Regions from separate parts of the Variovorax sp. GW821-FHT10D07 genome, predicted to be linked through region 2. Evidence: predicted binding sites of a transcription regulator. Region 2 holds the regulator's gene; the other holds the start of a gene.
What was found. The regulator sigma-54, encoded in region 2, starts transcription at its own class of promoters, with help from an activator protein. The targets are predictions, from matches to a motif close to TGGCANGNAANCTGCTTT.

Region 1 (4,871 bases), on a different contig from region 2:
GCCGACCAGCCCGCGCGAGAGCACGCTGGCGCCGGCCTTCGGGTCGACGTTGTCGATGGCGTAGAGCGTGGCCTCCTGGCCGACGCGGAAGATCGCCACGTGCACGCCCTCGACCAGCGCGCACACGCCGGTGTCGGGCAGGATGTCGGTGGCCGCGCACACGGCGGTCCAGTGCAGGTCTTGCTGGGTCATGGGGCTTCCTCTTTCGTTGTCGTTCTTCAGGCCATCGAGACGTCGGCCGCCTCGCTGCGCTCCTCGGCGCGCGCGGGCCGCTTCTGGCCGCGCTCGCTCACGAACACGATGTGCTCGTCGGGCTTGTCGCTGTTGACGAAGGAGCGGAAACGCTGGCGCGTGGCCGGGTCGTTGACGGCGGTCTTCCACTCGCACTGGTAGGTGTCGACCACGGCCTGCATCTGGGTCTCGAGTTCGGCGTGGAGGCCCAGCGTGTCCTGCAGCAGCACGCCCTTGAGGTAGTCGAGGCCGCCCTCGAGGTTCTCGCGCCAGGTGCTGGTGCGCTGCAGCCGGTCGGCGGTGCGCACGTAGAACATCAGGAAGCGGTCGATCAGCCGGATCAGCTCGGCCTTCGACAGGTCGCTCGCGAGCAGCTCGGCATGGCGCGGCTTCATGCCGCCGTTGCCGCAGACGTAGAGGTTCCAGCCCTTGTCGGTGGCGATCACGCCCACGTCCTTGCCCTGCGCCTCGGCGCATTCGCGCGTGCAGCCCGAGACGCCGAACTTGATCTTGTGCGGCGCGCGCAGGCCCTTGTAGCGGTTCTCGAGTTCGACCGCGAGGCCCACGCTGTCGTCCACGCCGTAGCGGCACCAGGTCGAGCCGACGCAGCTCTTCACCGTGCGCAGCGACTTGCCGTAGGCATGGCCCGACTCGAAGCCGGCCGCGATCAGTTCTTCCCAGATCGCGGGCAGCTGCTCGACGCGCGCGCCGAACATGTCCACGCGCGCGCCGCCGGTGATCTTGGTGTAGAGGCCGTACTTCTTCGCCACCTGGCCGACCGCGATCAGCCCGTCGGGCGTGACCTCGCCACCCGGCATGCGCGGCACCACCGAGTAGGTGCCGTCCTTCTGGATGTTGCCGAGGAAGTAGTCGTTGCTGTCCTGCAGCGCGGCCAGGTCCTTCTTGAGCACGAACTCGTTCCAGCACGAGGCGAAGATGCTCGCGGCCACGGGCTTGCAGATGTCGCAGCCCAGGCCCTTGCCGTGTTTCGCGAGCAGGTCGGCGAAGCTGCGGATCTCGCCCACGCGGATCAGGTGGTAGAGCTCCTGGCGCGAATAGGGGAAGTGCTCGCAGAGGTGGTTGTTGACGGCCATGCCGCGCCTGGCCATCTCCATCTTCATGACCTGCGTGACCAGCGGCACGCAGCCGCCGCAGGTGGCGCCCGCCTTGGTGCAGGCCTTCATCGCGGCCGGGGTGCAGGCGCCCTGGCCCACGGCCTCGCAGATCTGTCCCTTGCTGACGTCGTTGCACGAGCAGATCTGCGCGCTGTCGGGCAGGGCCTCGACGCCCAGGCCCGGCTTGGCCTTGCCGTCGCTCGAGGGCAGGATCAGGAACTCGGGATCCTCGGGCAGCGCGATGCCGTTGAGCGCCATCTGCAGCAGGGTGCCGTATTCGGCGGCATCGCCCACGAGCACGGCGCCGAGCAGCAGCTTGCCGTCCTCGCTGACGACGATCTTCTTGTAGACCTTCTTGCGCTCGTCGATGAACTGGTAGGCGCGCGACTTCGGCGTCCTGCCGTGCGCGTCGCCGATGCTCGCCACGTCCACGCCCATCAGCTTGAGCTTGGTGCTCATGTCGGCGCCGGTGAAGGCGGCTTCCTGCTCGCCGGCGATGTGGCGCGCCGCCACGCGCGCCATGTCGTAGCCGGGCGCGACCAGGCCGAAGGTCTGCTCGTTCCACGAGGCGCATTCGCCGATCGCGTAGACGTCGCGGTCGCTGGTGCGGCAGTGGTCGTCGACCGCCACGCCGCCGCGCGGACCCACGGCCAGCAGGCACTGGCGCGCGAGCTCGTCGCGCGGGCGGATGCCGGCCGAGAACACGATCATGTCGGTCTCGAGGTAGCTGCCGTCGGCGAACACCATGCGGTGGCGCGCGGCGGCGCCGTCGACGATCTCCACCGTGTTGCGGCCGGTGTGCACGTGCAGGCCCAGCGCCTCGATGCTCTCGCGCAGCGCGCGGCCGCCGCCCTCGTCGACCTGCACCGCCATCAGCCGCGGCGCGAACTCCACCACGTGAGTCTCGAGGCCCATGTCGCGCAGCGCCTTCGCGCATTCGAGGCCGAGCAGGCCGCCGCCCACCACCACGCCGCTGCGCGAGCGCGCGCCGCATTCCTTCATCGCCTCGAGGTCCTCGATGGTGCGGTAGACGAAGCAGTGGGGCCGGTCGCGGCCCGGCACCGCAGGCACGAAGGGGAAGGAGCCGGTGGCCAGCACCAGCTTGTCGTAGGCCACGACCTCGCCGTCGGCCGTGGTGACGGTGTTGTTGCGCCGCTCGACCGTCACTGCGCGCGCCGCGAGGCGCAGCGTGAAGCCGCTGCGCTCGAAGAAGCCGGGCTCGACCAGCGAGAGGTCTTCGGCCGTCTTGCCCGCGAAGAACTCGGACAGGTGCACCCGGTCGTAGGCCGGCCGGGGCTCCTCGCACAGGACGGTGACTTCCGCGCCGGGAATGCCGAGCGCGTGGAGCTGCTCGAGGAACTTGTGGCCGACCATGCCGTGGCCGATGACTGCGATTTTCATGCTGAGGTCCTGCGGGGGCAGCCGGTCCTCGGATGCAGGCCACCGGGGCTGTCGGGGCGACAGCGGCAGGGGGCCTCCGCGACGGAACGGATGCGAATAATCGGATGGACAAACGAATCCGGCGGCTCATCGCCATCGGCTCGCTCGAACCCCGCCGTCGTTAGCGGAGGCACTGCGGACCCACCCAGGCCGGGAGGTCCGCGATGGGGTCGAGCAATATCCATGCCGCCGAAAAAGACCGGTGGCGGCCCGTGCGCGCACCGCAATCGCACCCAAAGTGGCGCGGCCGCGGTGCGGTGCTGCCCGCATTGGTGCGGTGCCCGAAAGGGTGGCCGCGCGGCGGCGGCGCCGGGGCCCGGGGCTTTTTCGTATGCTCGGGTGCCTGCAACGCGGGGCGCACGCCCCCACGAACTCCGAAGACCCAAGCCATGTGCGGCTCCGAACTCCATTCCCTTCCCGACGGTGTCCAGCGCGTCGCGCGCGTGCTCCAGGACGCCGGCCATCCGCATGCGCCGCGCATGCTCGACGACGCCTGCCGCACCGCGCAGCAGGCGGCCGACGCGCTCGGCATCGCGGTCGGCCAGATCGCCAAGAGCATCATCTTCCGGCGCAAGAGCGACGAGGTCGCGGTGCTGGTCATCACCTCGGGCGACAAGCGCGTCGACGAGAAGAAGGTCGACGCGATCGTCGGCAAGACCGGCCGCGCCGATGCCGACTTCGTGAAGGCGCGCACCGGCTTCACCATCGGCGGCGTGTCGCCCGTGGGCCATGTCACGAAGCCCGTGGTGCTGATCGACCGCGAGCTGTTCCGCTTCGAGGAGATCTGGGCCGCCGCGGGCCATCCGCATGCGGTGTTCCAGCTGCGCCCGCACGACCTCGAGACGCTCACGGGCGCGCCGGTGGCCGACGTGGTGGTGGCCGCGGCGTGAACGTCGCCGAAGCGCAGGCCCTGGCCGACCGCGCCGCCGAACTGCGGGGGCTGGCCGAGCCGGTGCCCTCGCCCTGCAGCTCGGTGTGCCGCATGGACCGGCTCAGCGGCTTCTGCGAGGGCTGCCTGCGCACCATCCCCGAGATCGCGGGCTGGAGCCGCATGGAGGACGACGAGCGGCGGCAGGTCTGGTGCGCGATAGAGTGGCGGGCCCGGGCCGGCATCTGGCGGGCGCCGGCCATCGGAGACATCGACGCATGAAGCACATCGACTTCTACCTGGACTTCATCTCGCCCTATGCCTACCTCGCGTTCGAGCAGCTGCCGCAAACGCTCGAGGGCCTGAGCTACAGCGTGGACTACCGCCCGGTGCTGCTGGGCGCGGTGCTCAAGGCGCACGGCCAGCTCGGGCCGGCCGAGATTCCCGCCAAGCGCGGCTGGACCTACCGCCACGTGCTATGGCTGGGCCACCAGCACGGCATCGAGATCGCGATGCCGGCCTCGCATCCCTACAACCCGCTCGCGCACCTGCGGCTCGCGCTCTCCACCTCCGACGACGGCCGCGTGAGCCGGCTGGTGGCCGAGACCGTCTTCCGCCACGTCTGGCGCGGCGGCCTCGAGGCGGCCGATCCCGCGCGGCTGGCCGCGCTCACCGCGCAACTGCAACCGCGTCGCGATGCCGGCAGCGACGAGAGCAAGGCCCTGCTCCAGCGCAACACCGCGGACGCGGTCGCGCTCGGCGTGTTCGGCACGCCGGCCTATGCGGTCGACGGCCGGCTGTTCTGGGGCTTCGACGGCCTCGCGATGCTGCGCGCCTACCTCGCGGGCGATGCCTGGTTCGACGGCCCGCAATGGGCCGAGGCCGACCAGCGGCCGGCCCTGCTGCGCAGCAGCAAAAACTGAGCATCCGCAGCATCGGCGCTGCATTTCTTACAGGCTGAAACGTGCGTCGAGGGTTTCACCTTAATCCGTAAGCGCCCGTTCAGTTTCGCGAAAGGCTCGGGTCAGTCGCGCCTCCAAGAATGCCCCACGGTCCCGAATTCGGGCGCCGCATGAACGCATACACAGGAGACGATCAATGGCAGCCACACTAGATTCACGGGGAGTGCCGCATCCGGCCCCCCGGCCCATGTCGGCGGAGGAGAAGAAGGTCATCTTCGCTTCTTCGCTGGGAACCGTGTTCGAGTGGTACGACTT
Region 2 (4,871 bases):
TGCACGGCGCCCGTGAAATCGTGGCCGCCGAAGGGGCTGCCGTTCACCGCGCGGACGCGATCGTCCTCCAGCACGCCATAGCTGCTGGCGGCCGCGCCGGGCGCGGTGTAGTGGATCCATTTCATGCGCGTGCTCCTGTCGGTGGTGTTCGGGCCCCCTGCTCGCAGGGGCACCACAGCATGACAGGCCGAGGTTTGCGGAACGGAAACCGACGGTTTGCGAAAGCCGCCCAAACCGCCTAGAGCAGGCTCTCCGGCGTCAGCGGCGCCAGCAGCTCGAGCATGGTGCGATCCCAGAAGCCCGAGTCGGGCTCCTCGCTCAGCACCGTGGTCTTGCCGGCCTCCTCGCTGACCCACTCCAGGCGCGAGTCGCTGCCTTCGGCGAAACGCAGCCTGTAGGCGCCCTGCTGCTTGAGCACCTCGAGCAGCTTCAGCGCCTGCTGCGCCATCTCGGGGCTGCGGATGAACAGGCCGATCTCGGTGTTGTGGACCTCGGAGCGCGGGTCGAAATTCATCGAGCCGACGAACAGGATGCGCTGGTCGATCACCGCCGACTTGGCATGCAGCCGGCCGACCGAGGTGCCGAACAGGCCCAGCCGCACGCTGCGGCGGGTGCGGTTGGTGCTGAGTTCGTAGAGTTCGGCGCCCAGGCGCAGCATCTCGGGCCGGTAGCGGCGGTAGGCGGTGTGCACCAGCGGCTCGTCGGTGGCGGCGAGCGAGTTGGTCACCACGCTGATCCTCACCTGGCGTCGGCGGATTTCGTTCATCACCTCGAGCCCCGCGGCGCCCGGGATCAGGTAGGGCGAGACGATGGTCACCTCGCTGCGCGCGCGGCGCATCTGCTCGACCACGTTGTAGCGCACGCTGTCGACGTCGAGCAGCGGCACGCCGCCATACGAGGCGGTCTTGCCGATCACGCGGTCGGGCGAATCGGCATAGGCCTCGGCCGTGGTCCAGATCAGGCCGAGCCGGCCGGCGTCGAGGTCCTCGGCGATCGGGCCGTAGCCCAGCAGGTCGTTGGGCGCGGGCTTCGGCGGCGGCGGCGTGGTGTCGGGGCCGGTGGCGACCTCGAAGCGGCGCCGCAGTTCGTCCGGTGGCAGCGCGCTCGCCACCACCGACTCGACGGGCCGCACGTAGGGGCTGTTCCAGTACTGGTCGAACAGGCTGCCCAGGCGCGGGATCAGCGCGCCCGTCACGAAGGTATCGAGGTCGATGAAGTTCTCGCCCGCGGTGCGCCGGAAGTACTGGTTGCCGATGTTGCGCCCGCCCGCCACGGCCATCGCGCCGTCGGCGATGAACAGCTTGTTGTGCATGCGCCGGTTGACGCGGCTGAAGTCGAACAGCGAGGCCGTGAAGCGCGCGAGCAGGCTGCCGCGGCCGGCCGGGAAGGGGTTGAACAGGCGCAGCTCGACATTGGGCGTGGCCGCGAAGCCGCGCAGCAGCTCGTCCTCGCCCGCGGTGTAGAGGTCGTCCATCAGCACGCGCACCCGCACGCCGCGCTGCGCGGCATCGCGCAGGGTGCGCAGCAGGTAGCGGCCGGTCTCGTCGTTCTCGATCTGGTAGTACTGGACGTCGAGCGTGCGCTGGGCCCGGCGCGCGAGCTGGATGCGGGTGTCGAAGGCGAAGTCGCCACCGGGCATGAGGCGGAAGCCGCTGAGGTCGGGGTCGGGCTGCGCGGCCAGCGCGATGCGCCCGAGCGCGGTGTCCTTCGACACGGCGATGGCCTTGGTAGGCGCGCGCGGGGCCTCGTCGGGCAAGGTGGCGCAACCGGCGGCCAGCAGCGCGGCCGCGATGGCAAACACCCAGGGCCCACAGCGCGACAGCAGGCGTCGGGCCATCGGGGGCTTTCTACAGGGCCTTGCGCAGGTTGGCGGGCGCGATGCGCAGCGCCTCGCGGTACTTGGCGACGGTGCGGCGCGCGCACTCGATGCCCTGCTCCTTGAGCATCTCGGAGATCTGGCTGTCCGACAGCGGCTTCTTCACGCTCTCCGAACCGACGAATTGCTTGATCAGCGCGCGCACCGCGGTGCTCGAGGCATTGCCGCCGGTCTCGGTGCCCAGCGCCGAGCCGAAGAAGTACTTGAGCTCGACCGTGCCGAAGGGCGTGGACATGTACTTCGCGGTGGTCACGCGCGAGATGGTGGACTCGTGCAGTCCGAGCTCGTCGGCGATCTCGCGCAGCACCAGCGGGCGCATCGCGAGTTCGCCGTGCACGAAGTAGCTCTTCTGCCGCTCGACGATGGCGTTGCTCACGCGCAGGATGGTGTCGAAGCGCTGCTGGATGTTCTTGATGAACCAGCGCGCCTCCTGCAGCCGCTGCGACAGCGCCTGGCTGCCCTCGCCCTTGTGCGACTTGAGCGCGCCGGCGTAGATGTCGTGCACGCGCAGCCGCGGCATCACCTCGGGGTTGAGCATGACGCGGAACTTCACGTTGGTGCCGCGGCCGGTCTTGGTGACGATCACGTCGGGAATGACGATGTTGCGCTCGACGTCGACGAAGCGGCGGCCCGGCTTGGGTTCGAGCCGCGCGATGATCTGCAGCGCCGAGCGCACCAGCTCCTCGTTGGTGCGCGTGAGCGTGGCCAGGCGCTTGAAGTCGCGCCGCGCGAGCAGCTCCATCGGCTGCTTGCAGATGGCGAGCGCGGTCTTGCGCACCAGCTCCTCGTCCTCGGTCTCGTCTTCGTCGGCCAGCGCGCGCAGCTGGATCGCGAGGCATTCGCCGAGGTCGCGCGCACCCACGCCCGCGGGCTCCAGGCTCTGCAGCAAGCCCAGCGCGACCTGGAAGTGGTGCACCAGCTCGTCGAACTGGTCGTTGTCGTCGCCCGCGAGGCCCGAGGCCAGCGCCGGCAGCGAATCCTCGAGGTAGCCGTCGTCGTTGAGCGACTCGATCAAGAAGCGCAGCGCGGCGCTGTCGTTCTCGTTGAGCCGCAGGCTCAGCGCCTGGCGGTGCAGGAAGGACTGCAGCGATTCCTGGCTGCGCGCGAGCTCGGTGGCATCGGCGCGCTCGTCGTCGCCGGTGCTGCTGTTGTTGCGCGCGGGCGCGTCGCTGCCCCATTCGCTGTCGTCGGGCGCCATGTCGACGGTGCCGTCGCCTTCCCAGTCGGGCTCGCGCTCGGGCGAGTCGAGGGCCGGCTCGGCCTCGGACGACGAGGTGGTCTCGGTGGAACTGCTCGAGGTCGAGGGCGCGGCGCTCGCGTAGTCGCTCTCGGCTTCGCGCTCGGTGTCCTCGCGCGGCGCGGGCGTGTCGGCGGCGTCGAGGCCGAACTCCTCGCGCGCGGCTTCCTCGGCGGTGCGCTCGAGGAAGGGGTTCTCGTCGAGCATCTGCTCGACCTCCTGGCTCAGTTCGAGCGTGGAGAGCTGCAGCAGCCGGATCGACTGCTGCAGCTGAGGCGTCAGCGCGAGATGCTGCGAAACGCGCAGCGACAAGCCTTGTTTCATGCCCTCAGGAAATGACTTGCACGAGGGTCATCACATCCGGAAGTGCTCGCCCAGGTAGACCCGGCGCACTTCGGCGTTGTCGACGATCTCCGAGGGCGTGCCCTGTGCCAGCACATGGCCGTCGCTGATGATGAAGGCGTGGTCGCAGATGCCCAGCGTCTCGCGCACGTTGTGGTCGGTGATCAGCACGCCGATGCCGCGTTCCTTCAGGAAGCTGATGATGCGCTGGATCTCGATCACCGCGATCGGGTCGATGCCGGCGAAGGGTTCGTCGAGCAGGATGAAGCGCGGCTGGGTGGCCAGCGCGCGCGCGATCTCGACGCGGCGGCGTTCGCCGCCCGACAGCGCGAGCGCGGGCGAATCGCGCAGGTGGTCGACGCGCAGGTCGGCCAGCAGCTCCGACAGGCGCTCTTCCATGCGCTGCTTCGACAGCGCCTGCGGCCGGCCGTTGGCATCGGGCTCGCGCTGCAACTCGAGCACCGCGCGCACGTTCTCCTCGACCGTGAGCTTGCGGAAGATCGAGGCTTCCTGCGGCAGGTAGCTCAGGCCCATGCGCGCGCGGCGGTGGATCGGCATGTGGGCGATCGGCTCGCCGTCGATGGAGATCTCGCCCGCGTCGGCGCGCACCAGCCCGACGATCATGTAGAACGAGGTGGTCTTGCCGGCGCCGTTGGGCCCGAGCAGTCCGACCACTTCGCCCTTCTGCACGTCGAGCGAGACGTCCTTGACCACCTTGCGGCTGCCATAGCTCTTCTGCAGGCCGCGCGCGACGAGGCGGCTGCCCGGCACGCCGTTGGCTTCCTGGGTTCCGGCGGCTTCGATCACTTGCGTTCTTCCCCTTCGCCGCTCAGCGTGGTGGTGGAGCGCAGTCCGGCGCCCGGTGCCGGCGTGGGCGCCGGGGCCGCGGGACGGCGCGTGGCCGGCGCCGCGGCGCCGGGCGCACCCGGTGCGGCGGGCGCGGCCGACTTCGGCGTGAGGATGGCCTTGACGCGGCCGCCGCCACCCGGCGCCGACACGCCGGCGTTGGGCGGCACGGTCGAGCCGTTGACGGTGTAGGTGTCGTTGCTCTGGTCGTAGACGATCAGCGCGCCGCTGCTCTCGTCGTTGGGCGTGGCGCCGACCAGGCGACGCATGACGGCGCGGCGGATGAACTTGACGTTGTCGGCCCGGCTGTCGTACTCGATGACCTCGGACTCGCCCTCGATCCACTCGTCGCCGTTGCCGTTGCGCTTCTGCTTGTAATAGGCGAGCTTGCCGGGCGCCGCGGTGACCACGCCGTACTGGTAGCCCTCGGGGTCCTGGCGCACGTCGATGCGCGCGCCGCGGATGATGATGGTGCCCTTTGTGACCACCACGTTGCCGGTGAAGACGCTGGTCTGCTTGAGATCGTCGTAGCGCATCGAATCGGATTCGATGTTCATCGGCTTGGTCCGG

Region 1: a site for sigma-54 is predicted at 2,958-2,975, ahead of nirB (nitrite reductase large subunit NirB). Genes of this name have one in related genera too.

Annotation. Positions count from the first base shown of each region.
Region 1 is NZ_JBWKMZ010000024.1:55,138-60,008, reverse strand. Features, by position in the region: gene nirD (nitrite reductase small subunit NirD) at 1-192, opposite strand, end outside; gene nirB (nitrite reductase large subunit NirB) at 219-2,747, opposite strand; gene AC07PU_RS39755 (YbaK/EbsC family protein) at 3,176-3,676, shown strand; gene AC07PU_RS39750 (DUF1289 domain-containing protein) at 3,673-3,936, shown strand; gene AC07PU_RS39745 (2-hydroxychromene-2-carboxylate isomerase) at 3,933-4,577, shown strand; gene AC07PU_RS39740 (MFS transporter) at 4,753-4,871, shown strand, end outside.
Region 2 is NZ_JBWKMZ010000022.1:50,226-55,096, reverse strand. Features, by position in the region: gene AC07PU_RS38670 (fumarylacetoacetate hydrolase family protein) at 1-125, opposite strand, end outside; gene AC07PU_RS38665 (phospholipase D family protein) at 239-1,837, opposite strand; gene AC07PU_RS38660 (RNA polymerase factor sigma-54) at 1,848-3,437, opposite strand; gene lptB (LPS export ABC transporter ATP-binding protein) at 3,468-4,262, opposite strand; gene lptA (lipopolysaccharide transport periplasmic protein LptA) at 4,259-4,871, opposite strand, start outside.